Regions from separate parts of the Streptomyces sp. NPDC029526 genome, predicted to be linked through region 1. Evidence: riboswitches for the same ligand, from Rfam matches in the RefSeq annotation. Region 1 holds a riboswitch; each other region holds the start of a gene.
The links. Region 1 has a riboswitch for thiamine pyrophosphate ahead of thiO (glycine oxidase ThiO). Riboswitches for the same ligand answer to the same signal wherever they lie in the genome.
Positions count from the first base shown of each region.

Region 1 (6,557 bases):
GGTGGTCGGAGCCGGCCCCGCCGCCCTCGGCCCGCCCGTCGCCGTCGTCACCGTCGACCGGCAGCGGGCGCGGGATCGTCAGCGCGCGCGGGATGACACTCGTACGGTCCTCGGCGTTGTCGTGCTCCGCCGACACGGCCTGCGGGGGCACGGCGTCCAGCTGCTCCCCGGTGAGCGCGGCGCGCGCCTCGCGGGTGCGCGCGAGCAGCGCCACCGCGTCGTGCGGGCGGACGCCGGGGGTGCGGGCGGTCGCCGACGCGACCAGCTCGTCCAGCTCGTAGGCCATGCCGGGGACGGTGGCCGACGGCGGCGGCACGTCCTCGTGCAGGTGCTTGTAGAGGATCGTCGCGGGGGAGTCCCCGTCGTGCGGCTTCTCGCCGGTCAGCATCTCGTACAGCAGGATCCCGCACGCGTAGACGTCGACGCGCGGATCGGCGGTGCCGTGCTCGATCTGCTCCGGGGCCAGGTAGGACACCGTGCCGAGCACCGTGCCGGTGGTGTTGGTGACCGTGTCGACCGCCCGGACCAGCCCGAAGTCGGCGACCTTGACCCGGCCGTCGTCCCCGATCAGCACGTTCTCCGGCTTCATGTCCCGGTGCACGAACCCGGCCCGGTGCGCGGCGCCCAGCGCGGCCAGCACCGGCTCCAGGATGTCCAGCGCCGCCCGGGGCTGGAGCGCCCCGCGCTCGCGCAGCACGTCCCGCAGGGTGCAGCCCGCGATGTACTCCATCGCCAGGTAGACGTAGGCCCCGTCGGTGCCCTGGTCGAAGACCTGCACCACGTTCGGGTGGGCCAGCCGGGCGACGGACTTGGCCTCGCGGATGAACCGCTCGACGAAGGAGGCGTCGGCGGCGAGGGCCGGGTGCATCACCTTGAGCGCGAGGACGCGGTCCAGCCGGGTGTCCACGGCCCGGTAGACCGTGGCCATACCGCCGACCGCGATCCGCGCCTCCACGCGATACCGGCCGTCGAGCACCTGCCCGACCAGAGGGTCCTGAAGGGTCGTGTCCACGCAGGTGAGTCTACGAGCCGCCGCCGACACCCCCGCCCGGTCGGCCCCCGATCGGGGCGGGACTGCAGCCGACCTGTGACGCAACGCACGAGAGGGGGCGCGGGCGGGCGGGACCCGGCCGGCCGGACGGCGCCCGTCCGGCTGCGGATGCGGCTGCGGCTGTGGCTGCGGATGCGACGGATACGACGACGGTGACGGCAGCGGCGACGGTGCGTCGGGGCGGGCCGGTGACGGCGGCGGCGACGGTGCGTCGGGGCGGGCCGGTGACGGCGGCGGCGCGTCGGGGCGGGGCGGTGCCGGACGCGCCGGTCGGAACGCGCCGGTCAGAACGCGGGCCGCTCCGGGTCCAGGGCGGCCCGGCCCTCCGTGGGCGAGGACGCCTCCGCGAAGTGACGCCGCGGGATGCGCCCCGCCAGCCGGGCCAGCCGCCCCGCGTCGACCGCGTACCGCATCGCGGCGGCCATCCGCACCGGCTCCTGCGCGCGGGTCACGGCCGAGGCCAGCATCACCCCCGCGCACCCCAGCTCCATCGCCAGCGCCGCGTCGGAGGCCGTCCCCGCCCCCGCGTCCAGGATCACCGGCACGCCCGCCTGCTCCACGATGAGCTGGAAGTTGTGCGGGTTGCGGATGCCCAGACCGGAGCCGATGGGGGAGCCGAGCGGCATGACCGCCGCACAGCCGACGTCCTCCAGCTTCCGCGCCAGCACGGGGTCGTCGTTGGTGTACGGCAGCACCGTGAAACCGTCGTCGACCAGGATCTCCGCCGCGTCCAGCAGCTCGACCGGGTCCGGCAGCAGGGTCCGCTCGTCGGCGATGACCTCCAGCTTGACCAGGTCGGTGCCCAGCGCCTCCCGCGCGAGCCGCGCCGTCAGCACGGCCTCGCCCGCGGTGAAGCAGCCGGCCGTGTTCGGCAGCACCCGGATGCCGAGGCGCTCCAGGACGGACAGCACCGAGCCGTGCACCGAGGGGTCCACCCGGCGCATCGCCACGGTCGTCAGCTCGGTGCCGGAGGCCGTCAGGGCCCGCTCCAGCACGTCGAGGCTGGGAGCCCCTCCGGTGCCCATGATCAGCCGGGAGGTGAGGGTGAGGTCCCCCAGGACGAACGGGTCGTCGGCCATGCTCAGCCTCCCTGCACCGCGGTGAGGACCTCCACCCGGTCCCCCTCCGCGAGGGGGGTGGACGGCCACTGCGCGCGCGGGACGACGGTCTCGTTGACGGCGGCGGCCACCCCGGAGGGCGCCGCGGTGAGCGACCGCACGACGTGGTCGAGCACCGTACCGGGCTCGACCGCGAGGGGGTCGCCGTTGACCGAGATGGTGAGCGGAGGGTTCATGCGGACTGCTCCAGGAGTGCGCCGGCGGCGAACCGCCGGGGGGTGAACGGACGTGCTTCCTCGGGGAGTTCACCGGTGGTCAGGGCGTGCGCGAGGACGTCGCCGGTGATCGGCGTGAGCAGCACCCCGTTGCGGTGGTGGCCGGTGGCCAGCAGCAGGCCGGCCAGGCCGGTCGGGCCGAGGAGCGGCGCGTTGTCGGGGGAGCCGGGGCGCAGCCCGGCCCGTGTCTCGGTGAGCGGCAACTCGGTGATGCCGGGGACCAGTTCGTGCGCGTCGCGCAGCAACTGGTACACCCCGCCCGCGGTGACCGTGGTGTCCCAGCCCACCTCCTCGCTGGTCGCCCCGATCACCAGCTCACCGCTCTCCCGCGGCACCAGGTAGACGTGGCTGCCGCGCACCACGGCGCGGACCGTCCGGTTCAGGAACGGCATGCGCCGCGCGGGCACCGTCAGCCGCAGCACCTCGCCCTTGACGGGCCGGACGGGGGGCCGCACCTCCTCCGGGACCCCCGCGAGCCGGCCGCTGAGGCTGCCCGCCGCGAGCACCACCTGACCGGCGGTCAGCTCCGTGCCGTCGGCGGTGACCACCCCCGTCGCCCGGTCCCGCACCACGGTCAACCGCTCCGCCCACGCGCGGTGCAGCACCACCCCGGCCCGCTCGCACGCGGTCACCAGGGCCGCCGCCAGCAGCCGCGGGTCGATGCCGTGGTCGCCGTCCACCCGCAGCCCGCCCCGCACCCCGGGTGCGAGCATCGGCTCCAGGCGCCGGCACTCCCGTCCGGTCAGCCACTGCGAGTCCAGGCCCGACCGCTCGTGCAGGGCGTGCAGTTCCCGCAGGTGCGCGCGGTCGTCGGCGTCGAGGGCGACCGCCAGGGTGCCGCACCTGCGGTAGCCGAGGTCCTGGCCGGTGGCCTCGGTGAGCTCGGCCGCGAAGTCGGGGTAGCGGTCCGCCGAGGCGAGGTTCAGCCCGAGCAGGGTCTGCTCGCCGTAGTGGAGTTCGGTGACGGCGGCCAGCATGCCGGCGGCCACCCGGGCCGCGCCGCCGCCGGGTTCGGGGTCCACCACGGTCGTGGTCAGCCCGCGCTGCGCGGCCCGCCAGGCAGTCACCAGGCCGATGATGCCGCCGCCGACGACGAGGACGTCGGAGGCCGGTGGGGTGCCCGAGGCGGTCGGTGCGGTCCCCGGGGTGTGTGTGGGCGGCATGGGCGTCCAGCCCCTCCCTTCGCCGGCATGACCCGGATCAGGTACGTACGGTCGGAGGCCGCCAGCCTCCCTCTCAGCCCGGTGCGTCCGGACTCCCGCGAGTGCTTACGGCGGCCACCCTAGTCCCCGGGCCGGCACACCGGCAGGGGGGCCGGTGCGGCGGGCCCGGCGGACGCACGGTCCGCGCTGTGCGGCGGTTCACGGCGCGACCGGACTGACCCGCGCGCCGACCGGTGCCTAAGGTGATCGGGTGAGCGAGCAGACGCAGGAATCCGCACCGTCCGACGCGCGCCGGGTGGTGGTGGCGGGCGCCGGCATGGCGGGGGTGCAGACCGCGGTCGCCCTGCGCGAGCAGGGCTTCACCGGCCCGGTGACCCTGATCGGCGCCGAACCCCACCAGCCGTACGACCGGCCGCCGTTGTCCAAGGCGGTGCTGCTCGGCAAGGCCGAGGACTCCGCCTTCGACGTCGACTTCGAGGACCTGGACATCGGACTGCGGCTCGGCTGCGAGGTCCTCGGCCTGCGCCCCGCCGACCGGGTGCTCGACACGGAGGCCGGGCCCGTCCCCTACGACGTCCTGGTGGTCGCCACCGGGGCCGAACCGGTCCGGCTGCCCGGCACCGAGGGCGTGCCCGGCGTCCATCTGCTGCGCACCCTGGACGACGCCGCCCGGCTCCGGCCGCTGCTGGCCGAGAAGCACGACGTGGTGGTGGTCGGCGCGGGCTGGATCGGCGCCGAGTTCGCCACCGCCGCCCGTGAGGCGGGCTGCGCGGTCACCGTCGTCGAGGCGGCCGGCCTGCCCCTCGCGGACGCCCTTCCGGCCGAGGTGGCCGCGCCGATGGCCGCCTGGTACGCCGACGCCGGCGTGGAGCTGCGGACGCGCACCCGGGTGCGGGGCGCCGAGCCGGGGGCCGTCCTGCTCGACGACGGCACACGGCTGCCCGCGGGCGCGGTGGTCGTCGGCATCGGCGCCCGCCCGGCCACCGGCTGGCTGACCGGCACGGGGGTCGAACTGGGAGAGCACGGCGAGGTCGTCGCCGACCGCCACCTGCGGACGTCCGCGCCGTCCGTGTACGCCGTCGGGGACTGCGCGTCCTTCCCCTCGGGGCGGTACGGCGGGCGCCTGCTGGTGCACCACTGGGACAACGCCCTCCAGGGGCCGCGCACGGTGGCCGCGAACATCCTCCGGGAGGCGACCGGCGGGGAGCCCGCCGTCTACGACCCGGTGCCGTACTTCTGGTCCGAGCAGTTCGGACGCTTCGTCCAATATGCGGGACACCACGCGGACGCCGACCGGACCGTCTGGCGTGGCGACCCCGCCGACCCGGCCTGGACCGTCTGCTGGCTGCGGGACGGGCGCCTGGTCGCGCTGCTGGCGGTGGGACGCCCGCGCGACCTCGCCCAGGGGCGCAGGCTGATCGAGGCGGGCACCCCGGTCGACCCTGACCTGCTGGCCGACCCGGCGCGCCCGCTGAAGTCGGCGACGCGGTGACGGGAGGGCGCGCGGGGGGCGGGCGGATCCGGGTGCGGGGGAGCGGGCGCCGGGGGCGGTCCGGCCGGGGTGTGACGGTGACGTGACGGACGTTGGACGGCCGCTGGACGGGAGCCGGTGCGGCCGGTGTGGCACGTGCGGCCGGTGTGACACGTGCTGCGGGTGGGGCAGTGGGGCGGGTACTGCGGGCGGGGTGCCCGGGCGGCGTGCGGGGCGGCGCCCGGTTGCCGGTGCGCGCGCCGGTGCCCGTGCCGGGGGCCGTGCCCGGCGGGGTTCCACGCGCCGGGCGGGCGCGCGGGCGGGCCGGGGCGCGACGCGCCCGTCGGCCCAGGTGGGCGGGCCCGGCTTCCGACTGTCGGTGCCGGGTGGCACGCTTGTACCGTGACCGAGATTGACGCAAACATCGATGCTCTCGTCCCCGCCTGGCTCACCCTCCCCGACATCGCCGAGAAGCTCGGCGTCGAGGTGACGCGCGTCCGGCAGCTGGTCAAGGAGGGCCAGCTCATCGCCGTCCGCCGTGGTGAGAACCGCGCGCTGCACGTCCCCGCCGCCTTCATCGACGGGGACAAGGTCGTCAAGGGCCTCGTCGGCACCCTGACGCTCCTGCGGGACGACGGTTTCACGGTCGAAGAGATGCTGGAGTGGCTCTTCACCCCCGACCCCAGCCTGCCGGGCACGCCCGCGCAGGCGCTGAGCGAGAACCGCGGCACGGAGGTGAAGCGCCGCGCCCAGGCGCTCGCCGTCTGACCCACCCGCACCGTCCGCCGGCCGGGCCGTCCCGGCCGGCGCCCGGCGAGCCGCCCGGAGCGGCCCGCCGGGACCCGGCACCGGCCCCGCGCCGGGCGGGCCCCTGCGGCACCGGCCTTCTGCCCCGCACCGGCCCCCCGCCACGCGCCGGGTGACGGGCCCGTACGGCCGCGGCACCGCGCGGCCGGGCCGGCACGCGCCGGGGCGCGGCGCCACGGTGGCGCCGCCGCACCACCACACCGCCACGCCCTGCACCGCCGCCGCACCCGACACCCGCTGATACCGCAGACACCGAGGCCCGCCGCCCGGGCCCTGGGGGGAGCACCACATGCCCGACGCCACCGCCGACTCCGCTCCGGCCGCCGCCGCCACCGCCCGGAGGCGTCTCGCCGACGCCCGCCTGTACCTGTGCACCGACGCCCGCACGCGACAGGGGGACCTCCCGCAGTTCCTGGACGCCGTCCTGGCGGGTGGCGTCGACATCGTGCAGCTGCGGGACAAGGGGATGGAGGCGGCCGAGGAGCTGGAGCACCTCGCCGTCCTCGCCGAGGCGTGCGCGCGGCACGGCAAGCTGCTCGCGGTGAACGACCGCGCCGACGTGGCCCACGCCGCCGGTGCCGACGTCCTCCACCTCGGCCAGGGCGACCTCCCGGTGCCCGCCGCCCGCGCGATCCTCGGGCCGGACACCCTGATCGGCCGCTCCACCCACGCCCCGTCCGAGGCCGCCGCGGCGGCCGTCCAGCAGGGCGTGGACTACTTCTGCACCGGCCC
Region 1 is NZ_JBEZWE010000001.1:324,185-330,741, reverse strand. Features, by position in the region: gene pknB (Stk1 family PASTA domain-containing Ser/Thr kinase) at 1-1,012, opposite strand, end outside; gene AB0F01_RS01475 (thiazole synthase) at 1,336-2,130, opposite strand; gene thiS (sulfur carrier protein ThiS) at 2,133-2,345, opposite strand; gene thiO (glycine oxidase ThiO) at 2,342-3,547, opposite strand; TPP riboswitch at 3,545-3,656, opposite strand; gene AB0F01_RS01460 (FAD-dependent oxidoreductase) at 3,798-5,039, shown strand; gene AB0F01_RS01455 (Rv2175c family DNA-binding protein) at 5,421-5,786, shown strand; gene thiE (thiamine phosphate synthase) at 6,115-6,557, shown strand, end outside.

Region 2 (6,557 bases), on a different contig from region 1:
GCGAACAGGTGGTCAAGGGCTCCAGCAAGGGCGTCACCATCACCTTCGAAGAGGACTGGGAGCCGAACGCCGAGTACCGCGTCCACGTCACCGCCGACGGCTACGTGGACGCGGACATCGAGCCGAACCTCACCACCCCGGCCACGGCGTGCGCGAAGCAGCAGGACACCACGTCTCCCTCACCCGAGCCGACGCCCTCGGACTCCGCCTCCGCCTCGACCCCGGCCGGGGAGAGCGGCGCGCCGACGACAGAGCCGAGCGAGGGCATCCCGGCGGAGGACCCCGGAGGCAACGCCCTGTCCCCCGCCGTCGGCGAATCCCACCTCGCCGCGACCGGCGCCGACTCCAACACCGGCCTCATCGCCGGTATCGCCGCCGCCCTGGTCGCCGTCGGCGGAGTCGCGATCTTCTTCGGCATGCGCCGTCGTGGAGCGAAGACCGACGACAGCTGACGGCCCTCGGCTCCGCGTGCCGTGCGGTGGCCCGTCCCTGACGGGGCGGGCCACCGCCCGTTGCGACGCCCTTTCAGGGACGGGCCGACGAATCGGCTGCAGGACAGCCGGCCGGCGTCGGTCAGCCCGGGAGTCGGACCCGGCGGCGAGGTCACGACGTCCTCACTGTCGGTCCAGGACAACAACCTCCGCCGGGTCGAACTCCACCCCGACCTTCGCACCGGTCTCCGGCGCCGCGCGCAGCGGGCAGGCGGCCTCCAGCACGGGGGCGTTCTCGGGCTGCAGCCGGACCGCGACATGCGTGCCCCGGAAGGTGCGGGCGGCGACCCGGCACCGCAGTCCCGCGTCGGCCGGGACCAGCCGGACCCCGGCGGGCCGGACGAGCAGCGTCCGGGTGCCCCGCGGAGCGTCCTCCGGGACCGGCACCTTGCCCCACGGGGTCAGTGCCACCCCGGAGTCGACCGTCGCCTCCGTCACGTTCTCGAAGCCCAGGAAGCGCGCCACGAAGGCGTCGGCCGGCCGCTGCCACACCTCCAGCGGCGTCCCCGACTGGGCGATCCGTCCGTCGCGCATCACCACCACCCGGTCGGCCAGCGCGAACGCCTCGCCCTGGTCGTGTGTCACGGCGAGCACGGTGGTGCCCAACCGGCCGAACAGCTCGCGCAGTTCGACCACCAGCCGTTCCCGCAACGACCGGTCGAGCTGGCCGAGCGGCTCGTCGAGCATCAGCAGCCGGGGCCGCGGTGCCAGGGCCCGCGCCAGCGCGACCCGCTGCTGCTCGCCGCCGGACAGTGCGGCCACGGCCCGGCGGGCGGCCCCGGGCAGGCCGACCATGTCCAGCAACTCCCGTACCCGCTCGCGCTGTTCCGCACGCGGGGCGCCGTGCATCCGCAGGCCGAAGGCCACGTTGCCGCCCACGTCCCGCTGCGGGAACAGCTGGTGGTCCTGGAACATCAGCCCGACCCCTCGCCGGTGCGCGGGCACACCCGCCTGGTCGCGGCCGTCCAGCAGGACGCGGCCCGCGTCGAGCGGCTGCAGCCCGGCCACCGCGCGCAGCAACGTGGACTTGCCGCTGCCGCTGGGACCGAGCACGCACACGATCTCCTGCTCGGCGACCCCCAGGTCGACCCTGTCCAGCACCGCCCGGCCGCCGAAGCGGACGGTCGCGCCTGCGAGGCTCAGCAGCATCTAGAACTCCCCGGTCCGGTCGGTCCGCAGGCGCTCCAGCAGGAGCAGCGCCACCGCGCACACGATCATCAGAATCGTCGACAGGGCCATCGCCTGGCCGTAGTTGAGGTCCCCGGGCCGCCCGAGCAGCCGGGCCACCGCGACCGGCAGGGTCGGGTTGTCCGGCCTCGCGATGAACACCGTGGCGCCGAACTCGCCCAGCGACACGGCGAACGCGAACCCGGCCGCGATCAGCAGCGCCCGCCGCACCATCGGCAGGTCCACTTCCCGCCAGGCCCGCCACGGCGACGCCCCGAGCACCGCCGCCGCCTCCCGCAGCCGGGAGTCCACGGCCCGCAGCACCGGCAGCATGGTCCGGACGACGAAGGGGACACCGACCAGCGCCTGCGCGAGCGGCACCAGGATCCAGGACGCCCTGAGGTCCAACGGCGGTTCGTCCAGCGCGATCAGGAACCCGAAGCCGACGGTCACCGCCGACACCCCGAGCGGCAGCATCAGCAGCGCGTCGAACCCGCGCACCCAGCGGCCGGCGTCCCGCCGGGTCAGCGCCACGGCGGCGAGACCCCCGATCACCACGGCGATCACCGTGGCGGCGAGGGCGTAGCGCAGCGAGTTGCCCACCGCCTCGACGGGGGCGACCAGGAACACTCCCCCGTCGTCGCGGGTCAGCGCCCGGTAGTAGCCGAGACCGGCCGCGCCCAGGGAGCGTTCGACGAGCACCGCGAGCGGCAGCACCAGCAGTACGGCCGCCGTGGCGACGACCGAGCCGAGCAGCGCCCACTGTCCGGCGCCGCGCGGCCTGCGCGCGGTCGTCGCCGCGTCGACCAGGCGCAGCGCGGCCTCCCTCCGCCGCACGGTCCAGGCGTGCAGGGCGAGGATCGCGCCGACGGCGGCGAACTGGATCATCGTCAGCACGGCGGCCGTGGAGAGGTCGAAGATCTCGGCGGTCTGGCGATAGATCTCCACCTCGAGGGTCGAGAAGGCGGGTCCGCCGAGGATCTGGACCACGCCGAAGGAGGTGAAGGTGAACAGGAAGACCATCAGCGCGGCGGCGGACACGGCCGGCGCGAGCGCGGGCAGGGTGACGGTCCGCCAGGCCGCGAACCGGGAGGCGCCGAGCATCCGCGCGGCTTCCTCCTGCCGCGGGTCCAGCTGGGCCCACAGACCTCCCACCGTCCGTACGACGACGGCGTAGTTGAAGAAGACGTGGGCGAGCAGGATCGCCCAGACGGTGGTGTCCAGGCGCACCCCCCACAGGTCGTCCGTCAGCCCGCCGCGTCCGACGACCGCCAGGAAGGCGGAGCCGACGACGACCGTGGGGAGCACGAACGGGACGGTGACCACCGCCCGCAGCACCTGCTTGCCGGGGAAGTCGAAGCGGGCGAAGACGTAGGCGCCCGGCAGGGCGATCAGCAGGGTGAGGGCGGTGGAGGCGAGGGCCTGCCAGGTGGTGAACCACAGCACCTGGCGCACGTCGGACCGCGCCAGGACCTCGCCGATCCGGCCGAACTGCCACACCCCGTCGATGTTCAGTCCGCGCGCGACGATCGCGGCGACGGGGTAGGCGAAGAAGACGGCGAAGAAGGCGACGGGCAGGGCCATCAGGCCGAGCCGCGCCGCACTTCCGCGCCGCCTCGCCGCGGGTCGCTTCACTTCAGGACGAGCGAGGTCCACGACTTGACCCACTGGTCACGGTTCTCGGCGATCTTCGCCGGGTCCATGGTCTGCGGGTTCTCCGCCCGCGGACCGAACTGCGCGAACTCCTCGGGCACCTCGGCGTCCTCGCGCACCGGGTGGACGAACATGTTGAGCGGCATGTCCTCCTGGAACTGCTTGCTGATCAGGAAGTCGAGCAGTGCCTTGCCGCCCTCGGGGTTCTCGGCGTTGCTCAGCAGCCCCGCGTACTCGACCTGGCGGAAGCAGGTGCCCTCGGCGACGCCGGTGGGGGCGGTGTCCGGCTTCGGGTCCGCGTAGATGACCTCGGCGGGCGGCGAGGAGGCGTAGGACACCACGAGCGGACGGTCCGCCTTGGCCTCCTTGCCGCCTGCGGAGCCCGAGAACTCCTCGTTGTAGGCCTGCTCCCAGCCGTCGACCACCTTGACGCCGTTGGCCTTGAGCTTCTTCCAGTACCCCTCCCACCCGTCGTCGCCGTACTTCGCGGCGGTGCCCAGCAGGAAGCCCAGGCCGGGCGAGGAGGTGGAGGCGTTCTCCACGACGAGGAGGTCCTTGTACTCCGGCTCGACGAGGTCGTCGAGGGTCCGCGGCGGGTCGATGCCCTCCTTCTCGAACCATGCCTTGTCGTAGTTGACGCAGACGTCACCGGTGTCGATCGGCGTGACCCGGTGCCGGCCCTCGTCGACGCGGAACTCCGGCAGGACGAGGTCGGCGTCCTTGGCCTCGTACGGCTGGAACACGTCGTTGTCGAGGGCCCGGGAGAGCAGGGTGTTGTCGACGCCGAAGAAGACGTCGCCCTGCGGGTTGTCCTTGGTGAGGATGGCCTTGTTGACGGCGGAGCCGGCGTCGCCGTCCTTGAGGACCTTGACCTTGTACCCGGACTCCTTCTCGAAGGCGGCGATCACGTCCTTGGACGCGGCCCACGAGTTGTGGCTGACGAGGGTCACGGTCTTCGACCCGCCGGACCCGGACGTCCCGCCGTCGCCGTCGCCGCCGTTGCCGCCGGACGAGCAGGCGGACAGCGTGACCAGCCCGAGCCCGAGGGCCAGGACGGTGGCCCGCTGTGTGACCTTGTGGGTGATGCTCACTGACATTCCTCCTGGAGGCGACCAGGAAGAGACGCGGCCCTGCCCGGGACCGGTGAGGGTCCCGGGCAGGGCGCAACAGCTCGAGTGGTGACCGATCTCCCTACCCAGAATGACCTGGGCGAGGTTCGGAGGGTCTGCGGCCGGTGCCGCACTCTCAGCGCTGTGGCGCTCCCCTGTCGGAATATGAAGATGTGACTGCCGTGACGGGCCGGGTGCCCGGCCACGGCGATCCATGCGGGTGCCCTGACGGTCCCCGCACGTGTCCTACTGTCCTGCGGGCCAGGCTACCTCTCGCTCGCGGCGAGCTGGCCACAGGCCCCGTCGATCTCCTGACCACGGGTGTCCCGGATGGTCACCGGCACCCCGTGCGCGGCGATGGCCTCGACGAACGCCTTCTCGTCCTCCGGCCGCGAGGCGGTCCACTTCGAACCGGGCGTCGGGTTCAGCGGGATCAGGTTGACGTGCACAGGCCGCCCCTTGAGCATCCGGCCGAGCCGGTCGCCCCGCCACGCCTGGTCGTTGATGTCCCGGATCAGCGCGTACTCGATGGACAGCCGCCGCCCGGACCGGGCCGCGTACTCGAACCCGGCGTCCAGCACCTCGCGCACCTTCCACCGCGTGTTGACGGGCACCAGGGTGTCGCGCAGCTCGTCGTCGGGAGCGTGCAGGGAGATCGCGAGCCGGCACTTGAAGCCCTCGTCGGTGAACCGGTGGATCGCCGGGACCAGCCCGACGGTCGACACGGTGATCCCGCGCTGCGACAGCCCCACACCGTCCGGCTCGGGATCGGTCAGCCGACGGATCGCGCCGACCACCCGGTTGTAGTTCGCCAGCGGCTCACCCATGCCCATGAACACGATGTTCGACAGCCGCGCCGGCCCGCCCGGCACCTCGCCGTCCCGCAGCGCCCGCATGCCGTCCACGATCTGATGCACGATCTCCGCCGTGGACAGGTTCCGGTCCAGCCCGGCCTGTCCCGTCGCGCAGAACGGGCAGTTCATGCCGCAGCCCGCCTGCGAGCTGATGCACATGGTCACCCGGTCCGGGTACCGCATCAGCACCGACTCGACGAGCGTGCCGTCGAACAGCTTCCACAGCGTCTTACGGGTGGCCCCCGCGTCGGTCGACAGGTGCCGCACCACGGTCATCAGCTCCGGCAGCAGCGCCTCCCGCAACCGCCCCCGCGACCCGGCCGGGATGTCCGTCCACTGCTCGGGGTCGTGCGCGTACCGCGCGAAGTAGTGCTGCGACAGCTGCTTGGCCCGGAACGCCTTCTCACCGGCCGCGACGACCGCCTCCTTGCGCTCGGCGGGCGTGAGGTCGGCAAGGTGCCGCGGCGGCTTCTTGGCTCCGCGCGGCGCTGTGAAGGTGAGTTCTCCGGGCTTAGGCATGGCTGTACCAGTGTCGCAGATCCAGAGGGGTGGCCCGCGGGTGTCGGCTGCCACACCTGTCGGGGGTGGTCGTCGCCGGTCGCCCGGGAGCGGCGCGGGACGGAGTTCCCGCCCGGCGACAGGGCCGGCGCCCGGGCGCCCGCTCGAACCGCCCGGCAACGACGCGGCCCCCGCCCCGGAGTGGCGGGGGCGGGGGCCGTGACGCGCAGGCGGGCCGTCAGGCCGAGCCGACGAAGAGGACTAGGAGCAGCCAGACCACCGGGGCGGTCGGGAGGAGGGAGTCCAGGCGGTCCATGATGCCGCCGTGGCCCGGGAGGAGGGTGCCCATGTCCTTGATGCCGAGGTCGCGCTTGATCATGGACTCGCCCAGGTCGCCGAGCGTGGCGCTGACCGCGACCGCGAGGCCGAGGAGCAGGCCCTGCCACCAGGAGCCGTCGTCGATCAGGAACTGCATGCACAGCGCGCCCGCCACCATGGCGAAGCCGATGGCGCCCAGCAGGCCCTCGCGGGTCTTGCCGGGGCTGATGCGCGGGGCCAGCTTGTGGGTGCCGAAGCGCCAGCCGACGGCGTAGGCGCCGGTGTCGCTGACGACGGTGAGCACCAGGAACGTCAGCACCCGCCAGGAGCCGTCGTCCGCGGTCAGCATGAGCGCCACGAAGGTCGCCAGGAACGGCACGTAGAAGGCGGTGAACACGCCGGCCGTGACGTCCTTGAGGTAGCCCTCGGGCGGTTCGGTCATCCGCCAGACCAGGACCGCGAGCGCG
Region 2 is NZ_JBEZWE010000002.1:1,181,260-1,187,816, reverse strand. Features, by position in the region: gene AB0F01_RS10775 (LAETG motif-containing sortase-dependent surface protein) at 1-452, shown strand, start outside; gene AB0F01_RS10770 (ABC transporter ATP-binding protein) at 615-1,640, opposite strand; gene AB0F01_RS10765 (iron ABC transporter permease) at 1,641-3,242, opposite strand; gene AB0F01_RS10760 (thiamine ABC transporter substrate-binding protein) at 3,290-4,408, opposite strand; TPP riboswitch at 4,482-4,587, opposite strand; gene rlmN (23S rRNA (adenine(2503)-C(2))-methyltransferase RlmN) at 4,687-5,793, opposite strand; gene AB0F01_RS10750 (phosphatidate cytidylyltransferase) at 6,011-6,557, opposite strand, start outside.
Region 2: another riboswitch for thiamine pyrophosphate. It lies ahead of AB0F01_RS10760 (thiamine ABC transporter substrate-binding protein); the one in region 1 lies ahead of thiO (glycine oxidase ThiO).

Region 3 (6,557 bases), on a different contig from region 1:
TCGCGGCTGCCTTCGGCCGACTGCCGTCCGTCGGACGGTCCGCCGAGACGACCAGGGCGGCCAGCGCCGTGGTCACCGGCACGGAGGCGACCAGTCCGATCGACCCGATGAGGGTCCGCACGATCTCCTCCGCCACCAGTTCGCTGTTGGCCACCGTTCCGACGCCGCTCTGCGCGATGGAGAACAGCAGCAGCAGCGGCAGGGCGGCACCCGCGTAGGCGAGAACGAGCGTGTTGACCACCGAGGCGATGTGGTCACGGCCGATCCTGATCCCCGCGCGGTACAGCGCACGCCGGCTCATCAGCGGATTGGCCTCGTGCAGTTCCCACACCGCGGACGTCTGCGTGACGGTGACGTCGTCCAGCACACCCAGCGAGCCGATGATCACTCCGGCCAGCAGCAGACCGCTCATGTCGATCCCCGGATACAGCCCGTGGATCAGACCGGTGTTGTCGTCCGTGTTCCCGGTCAGCGCCGCCCAGCCGATGAACACCGAGCCGAGGATGCCGATCAGCAGCAGGGAGATCAGGGTGCCCAGGACGGCGACCGACGTGCGGGCGGACAGTCCGTGACAGAGGTACAGCGCGATCAGCATGATGGCGCTCGCCCCGACCACGGCGACCGCCAGGGGGTTCGACCCCTGCAGGATCGCGGGCAGGATGAAGAAGTTGAGCACCACGAAGCTCATGGCCAGGGCGACCAGCGCCATGACCCCGCGCAGCCGTCCCACGGCCACGACCGCGAGCGCGAAGACGCCGGCCAGCAGCGCCAGGGGGAAGCGCCGGTTCACGTCGGTGACCGAATACTGCAGGTCCTTCGGCGCGGACGGCTCGTAGGCGACGACGACTTCCTGATCGCGGCTCAGCTGGCGGGACTGGTCGGGCTGCACGATCTCGGTGAACGTACGGCCCTTGTCCTTGCCGGAGTCCACGCGGATCGTGGCCTTCTTGCAGGTGCCGTCCGCCTGTTGCTGGGCCGACGAGCCCTCCGCCGTGGACGTGTCGCCGGTCGGCACGCCCCCGGAGGCGTTGACCGACCTGCAGCTCACCTCGACCACGTCGGTGACCGTCGCCTGCTGGGTCTGCCGGTCGAAGCCGACACCGGTGCGTTCGTGCCCGGGGGTACCGCCCGGCCACAGCACCACCAGGCCGGCCAGCACGGCCACGGCGAACGGGATCAGGATCGCCGCGATGACCTTGCGCAGGTGTCGCGAGACGGGAGCCGCCGGACCGTGGCTGTGGCTGTGGGCGTGGCCACCGCCCGGCCCCGCATGCCCGTGGCCCGGCTCGGTGCCGGTTCCGGGTCCTTGGCCGGGGACACCGCCGTTTCCGGCGCCGGATCCGTGGGGTGGTTCGGGCGGGGGGTACGGAGGATGGTGCGTCGAGGTCACCGCCCGATCATCGCAAGAACGGGGAGGGCCCTCTGGTCACCGCGCCAGAACGGAGGCTAGCGTGGGGGCAACTTTGTACACGCGGGAGCTCGGAGCACCGGGCTGAGAGGGCGCTGACCTCCGTTCCAGCGACGTTTCACATGAAACATCACCGAGTCCGAGTGATGTTGCACACGAAACGCCGACCGACGGAAGCCGCTGCGTCGACCGCCGAACCTGTTACCGGGTAATGCCGGCGTAGGGAGTAGGTCTCATGACCAACAAGGACGCACGCACGCCTGTCTCCACGCAGAACCCGACGGATGCGTCGGTGAGCGAGAACGGGGAGACCCCACCGTCCATCGGCTGGCACAAGGCGTACGTCGAAGGCACCCGCCCGGATCTGCGGGTGCCGGTCCGACAGGTGCATCTCACCAACGGGCAGTCGGTCACCCTGTACGACACCTCGGGCCCGTACACCGATCCGCACGTCGACACGGACGTGCGCAGGGGGCTGGCGCCTCTGCGGGAGCACTGGATCGTCGCCCGGGGCGACACCGAGGAGTACGCGGGACGGCCGGTGCGCCCCGAGGACGACGGAATCAGGCACACCTCACCCCGGGGCGGCCTGCGCAACCTCGACGCGGTCTTCCCCGGCAGGCCGCGTCAGCCACGCAGGGGACGCCCGGGTCGGCCGGTCACGCAGCTCGCCTACGCGCGACGCGGCGAGATCACACCGGAGATGGAGTACGTCGCCATCAGGGAGAACGTCACCCCCGAGGTGGTGCGCGAGGAGATCGCGGCGGGGCGCGCCGTGCTGCCGGCCAACGTCAACCACCCGGAGACCGAGCCGATGATCATCGGCAAGCGGTTCCTGGTCAAGGTGAACGCCAACATCGGCAACTCGGCAGTCACCTCCTCCATCGAGGAGGAGGTGGAGAAGATGACCTGGGCGACGCGCTGGGGCGCGGACACGGTGATGGACCTGTCCACCGGCCGCAACATCCACACCACGCGGGAGTGGGTGCTGCGCAACTCACCCGTGCCGATCGGGACCGTCCCGCTCTACCAGGCCCTGGAGAAGGTGGACGGCCGGGCCGAGGAGCTGACCTGGGACATCTACAAGGACACGGTCATCGAGCAGGCCGAACAGGGCGTGGACTACATGACGGTCCACGCGGGCGTGCGCCTGGCGTATGTGCCGCTCACCGCCCGCCGCAAGACCGGCATCGTCTCGCGGGGCGGTTCGATCATGGCCGCGTGGTGCCTGGCGCACCACAAGGAGTCGTTCCTCTACGAGAACTTCGAGGAGCTCTGCGAGATCCTCGCGGCCTACGACGTCACGTACTCGCTGGGGGACGGCCTCCGGCCCGGCTCGATCGCCGACGCCAACGACGAGGCCCAGTTCGCGGAGTTGCGCACGCTCGGGGAACTCAACCGGATCGCCAAGCGTTTCGACGTACAGACCATGATCGAGGGCCCGGGCCACGTCCCGATGCACAAGATCAAGGAGAACATCGACCTTCAACAGGAGATCTGCGATGAAGCTCCGTTCTATACGCTCGGCCCGCTGACGACGGACGTCGCGCCGGCCTACGACCACATCACCTCCGGCATCGGCGCCGCCATGATCGCCTGGTGGGGCACGGCGATGCTCTGCTACGTCACCCCGAAGGAACACCTGGGTCTGCCCAACCGCGACGACGTCAAGACCGGCGTGATCACGTACAAGATCGCCGCGCATGCCGCTGACCTGGCCAAGGGACACCCGGGAGCGCAGGAGTGGGACGACGCCCTGTCCGACGCCCGCTTCGAGTTCCGGTGGGAGGACCAGTTCAACCTGGCCCTCGACCCGGACACGGCGCGGGAGTTCCACGACGAGACCCTCCCGGCGGAGCCGGCCAAGACGGCTCACTTCTGCTCGATGTGCGGGCCGAAGTTCTGCTCGATGAAGATCAGCCACGACATCACCGAGCGGTTCGGAGGCACGGCGGCCGACGGTGCCTCCGCCGAAGAGGTCGCCGAGGGCATGCTGCAGAAGTCGAAGGAGTTCGCGGCGAGCGGTAACCGGGTGTACCTGCCGATCGCTGACTGACGCGCGTGCACGGCACGGCGCCGGCTGTTCTGCGGGGCAGTCGGCGCCGTGCGCCGCTCTTCTCGCCAGTCACGGCGGTGAGTGGGCCGTGGACAGCGGGGGACGTGCGGGGTGACCGGGGCCGCCCTCGGAACTCGGACCGGACCGACGGGCAGGCAGTGGCCGCCGACCGGGGGTGCCCCTGTCGGCGAGCCGTGGTCAAGGTCGCTGGGCGTTCCGCAGGCGTTCGACCTGGCGGCTGATCAGCTCGGTGGGGAACGAGAGGTCCTCGCCTGTGCTGAGCTCGCTGAACGTGGCGATGGTGTTCCCCGTGCGGACCACGACGTACTGCTGGTTGTGGCGGTCGCCTTCCGGCCCGGAGGGGTCTGTCTCCCGGTAGGCCACGGCTTCGTCACCGACCCGCGGGGCGGTCTCCGTCCTCACCCGCACCGTGTACGGCCCGACCCAGCCTTCTCCCTCGTACGAACGGCAGGTGGCGAGTGCCCGCTCGAGTTCGGCGAAGATACGTGCGGCCTCGCCCTCCGCGTAGGAAGCCAGTGTGGAGCTGCCGCCCATGAGGTTCTTCTTCCAGTTGAAGTGCTGGAAGACGTGGGCGGCCGACCCCTTGCCGTTCCGGACGTCGGGCAGCGGTCGGCAGGCAGGATCGGACGGGGGAGGAAACGAACGTCCGCTGTCCTCGGGCTCGGGTTCCTGCACCGTCAAGGGCTCGTGGACCTCGGGCACTTCACCGGGTTGGAAGGCGAGCGCCTTGAGCCGGGCGGTTGTCAAGGGCTGCACGGGGGGCCGGGCCGCAGACGCCGAGGACGATGCCTCGGGCGCGGCTTGCGTCTCCTGTGCCGGGGCGCACCCCGAGGTGAGGCACAGACCGATGACCGCCGCCGCGGCGGCTCTTCCCGGTCCTCTCGTGCGCGGTCGCATGAGTGGGTCCCCCCGGACGGATGTGGATGAGAGAGCGGTGCCGTGTGCGTGAGCGGGAAGTTACCAGGGGTGTGCGCGGGAGGTGCTGCCGGGACGACCACTTCGCGGTGAGGACCGCCGGGCGACGCATGGGTGCCTTCGCCCCGGGCGAGGTGCGCAGGTGCTCATCGGGTCCCGGCGCCCGGTCCGAGGACGCGAGTCCGTACGTCCGGAGGTGGCGCCGCCCCACGGGCGGAGGATCCGCTGCGCCCGGGCCGGCCGGTGGGTACGACCGGGTGCTCCCCGTACCCGGCACGGTGGGTTTCGGACACGCGGGGAGGCAGACTGGCCGCATGACTGCGACACCGATGAGCAAGGGTTCCAACCTCCCGGTCGATGCCCCCGTGGTGCGCGTCGAACTGGCCTGGGGGACCGGTCCCGGGGTGCCCGATGTCGACGCCTCGGCCCTGCTCCTCACCGAGGCCGGCCGGGTGCGGGACGACGGCGACTTCGTCTTCTACAACCAGCCGCGCCACTCGTCCAACGCCGTGACGCACCGCGGGAAGCATCCCGCCGCCGGGGGCACGACCGACACCCTGGAGGTCGACCTCCGCTCGCTGGAACCCGCCGTCGAGCGCATCGTGCTGTGCGCGTCGGCGGACGGGGGCACCTTCGGCCAGGTACCGGGACTCGTGCTGCGGCTGCTGGACGCCGGGACCGGAGCCGAACTGGCCCGCTTCGACATGGCGGCCGGGACGGAAACGGCCTTCATCGGCGGTGAGCTGTACCGGCGGCAGGGGGCCTGGAAGTTCCGGGCCGTGGGGCAGGGCTACGCCTCCGGACTGGCCGGACTCGCCACCGACTTCGGCATCTCGGTGGACGACGACGCCCCGGCCGCGCCCGCCACCGCGGCGCCGCCGCAGGTCCCGCCCGCCGCTCCCCCGGCCCCGGCCGCGCAGGCGCCGTACCCCTCGGCGCCGGTGCCGCCGACCGCGGTGCCCCCGCCCCACCCCGCGCCCCCGCCCGCACCCGCATCCCCGCCCGAACCGGTCACCGCGTCCGCACCGTCGCCCGGCCCGGTGGCTCCCCGGCTCACCAAGGGGGAGGAACGGCTGCCGGTGGACATGCGCAAGCGGCTGTCGCTGCGCAAGGAGCAGGTGGCGGTCAGCCTGCGCAAGCACGGGGCGGCCGGGATCACCGCCCGTGTGGTGCTCGTCCTGGACGCCTCCGGGTCGATGTCCTTCCTGTACTCCAAGGGCATCGTGGCCGACGTCGTGGAGCGCATGGCGGCGGTGGCGGCACAACTGGACGACGACGGAGAGATGCAGGCGTGGACGTTCGCCTCCCGTCCGGCCCGGCTGCCCGACCTGACCCTCGGTGAACTGCCCGACTGGCTGCGGCTCCACGTGCGGGTGGGGGAGATGAGCCTCTTCCGGCGCGGCCGCAAGAAGGGACTGGACCCGAGCCAGGTCGACATGCGCGAGGTCGGCATCCAGAACGAGGAGCAGAAGGTCATCGCCGAGGTGCGGTCCTTCGTGCGGTCCCACCCCGCGGCGGCACCCACCCTGGTGCTGTTCTTCTCCGACGGTGGCGTCTACCGCAACGGGGACATCGAACGGGAGCTCCGCGAGGCGGTGGAGGAGCCGATCTTCTGGCAGTTCGTGGGGCTCGGTCGGGCCGACTACGGCGTCCTGGAGCGGTTCGACACGCTGCCCGGCCGACGCGTCGACAACGTCGGCTTCTTCGCCGTCGACGACATCAGCACGGTGCCCGACCCCGAGCTGTACGACCGTCTGCTGTCCGAGTTCCCGTCATGGATCACGGCCGCGGGCAGGGCGGGCATCCTCTGACCGCCCGACGGGCGCAAGGACCACCGGACGACGGACCCACCTCCCCGCCCCCCGACGTGTCCACGTACGACCGCAGGCACCTCCGGGGCGTCCTCGGGCACCGCCGGCCCCGGGAACGGTCGCACGCGGCTCCCGAGCATCGGCGCGCCGGAGAGGTGCGGTGCGGCGCCGCGGGCGCGCACCGTGGGGCCCGACCCGCGCGGGCAAGCGTGGCGCGGTCGGACGTCGTGGCCCGCCCGGCGCGCCGTACCGCCCGTCCGGGCAGACGGTCAGGTCGCGGGCGCGCCGCAGGGGGCGCCGCAACCCGATCGTGAGCGGGGAGTGCCGGCCGGCGTTCGTTCCCGGC
Region 3 is NZ_JBEZWE010000004.1:159,441-165,997, reverse strand. Features, by position in the region: gene AB0F01_RS13605 (YibE/F family protein) at 1-1,390, opposite strand, end outside; TPP riboswitch at 1,462-1,651, shown strand; gene thiC (phosphomethylpyrimidine synthase ThiC) at 1,644-3,464, shown strand; gene AB0F01_RS13595 (hypothetical protein) at 3,663-4,241, opposite strand; gene AB0F01_RS13590 (VWA domain-containing protein) at 4,715-6,211, shown strand.
Region 3: another riboswitch for thiamine pyrophosphate. It lies ahead of thiC (phosphomethylpyrimidine synthase ThiC); the one in region 1 lies ahead of thiO (glycine oxidase ThiO).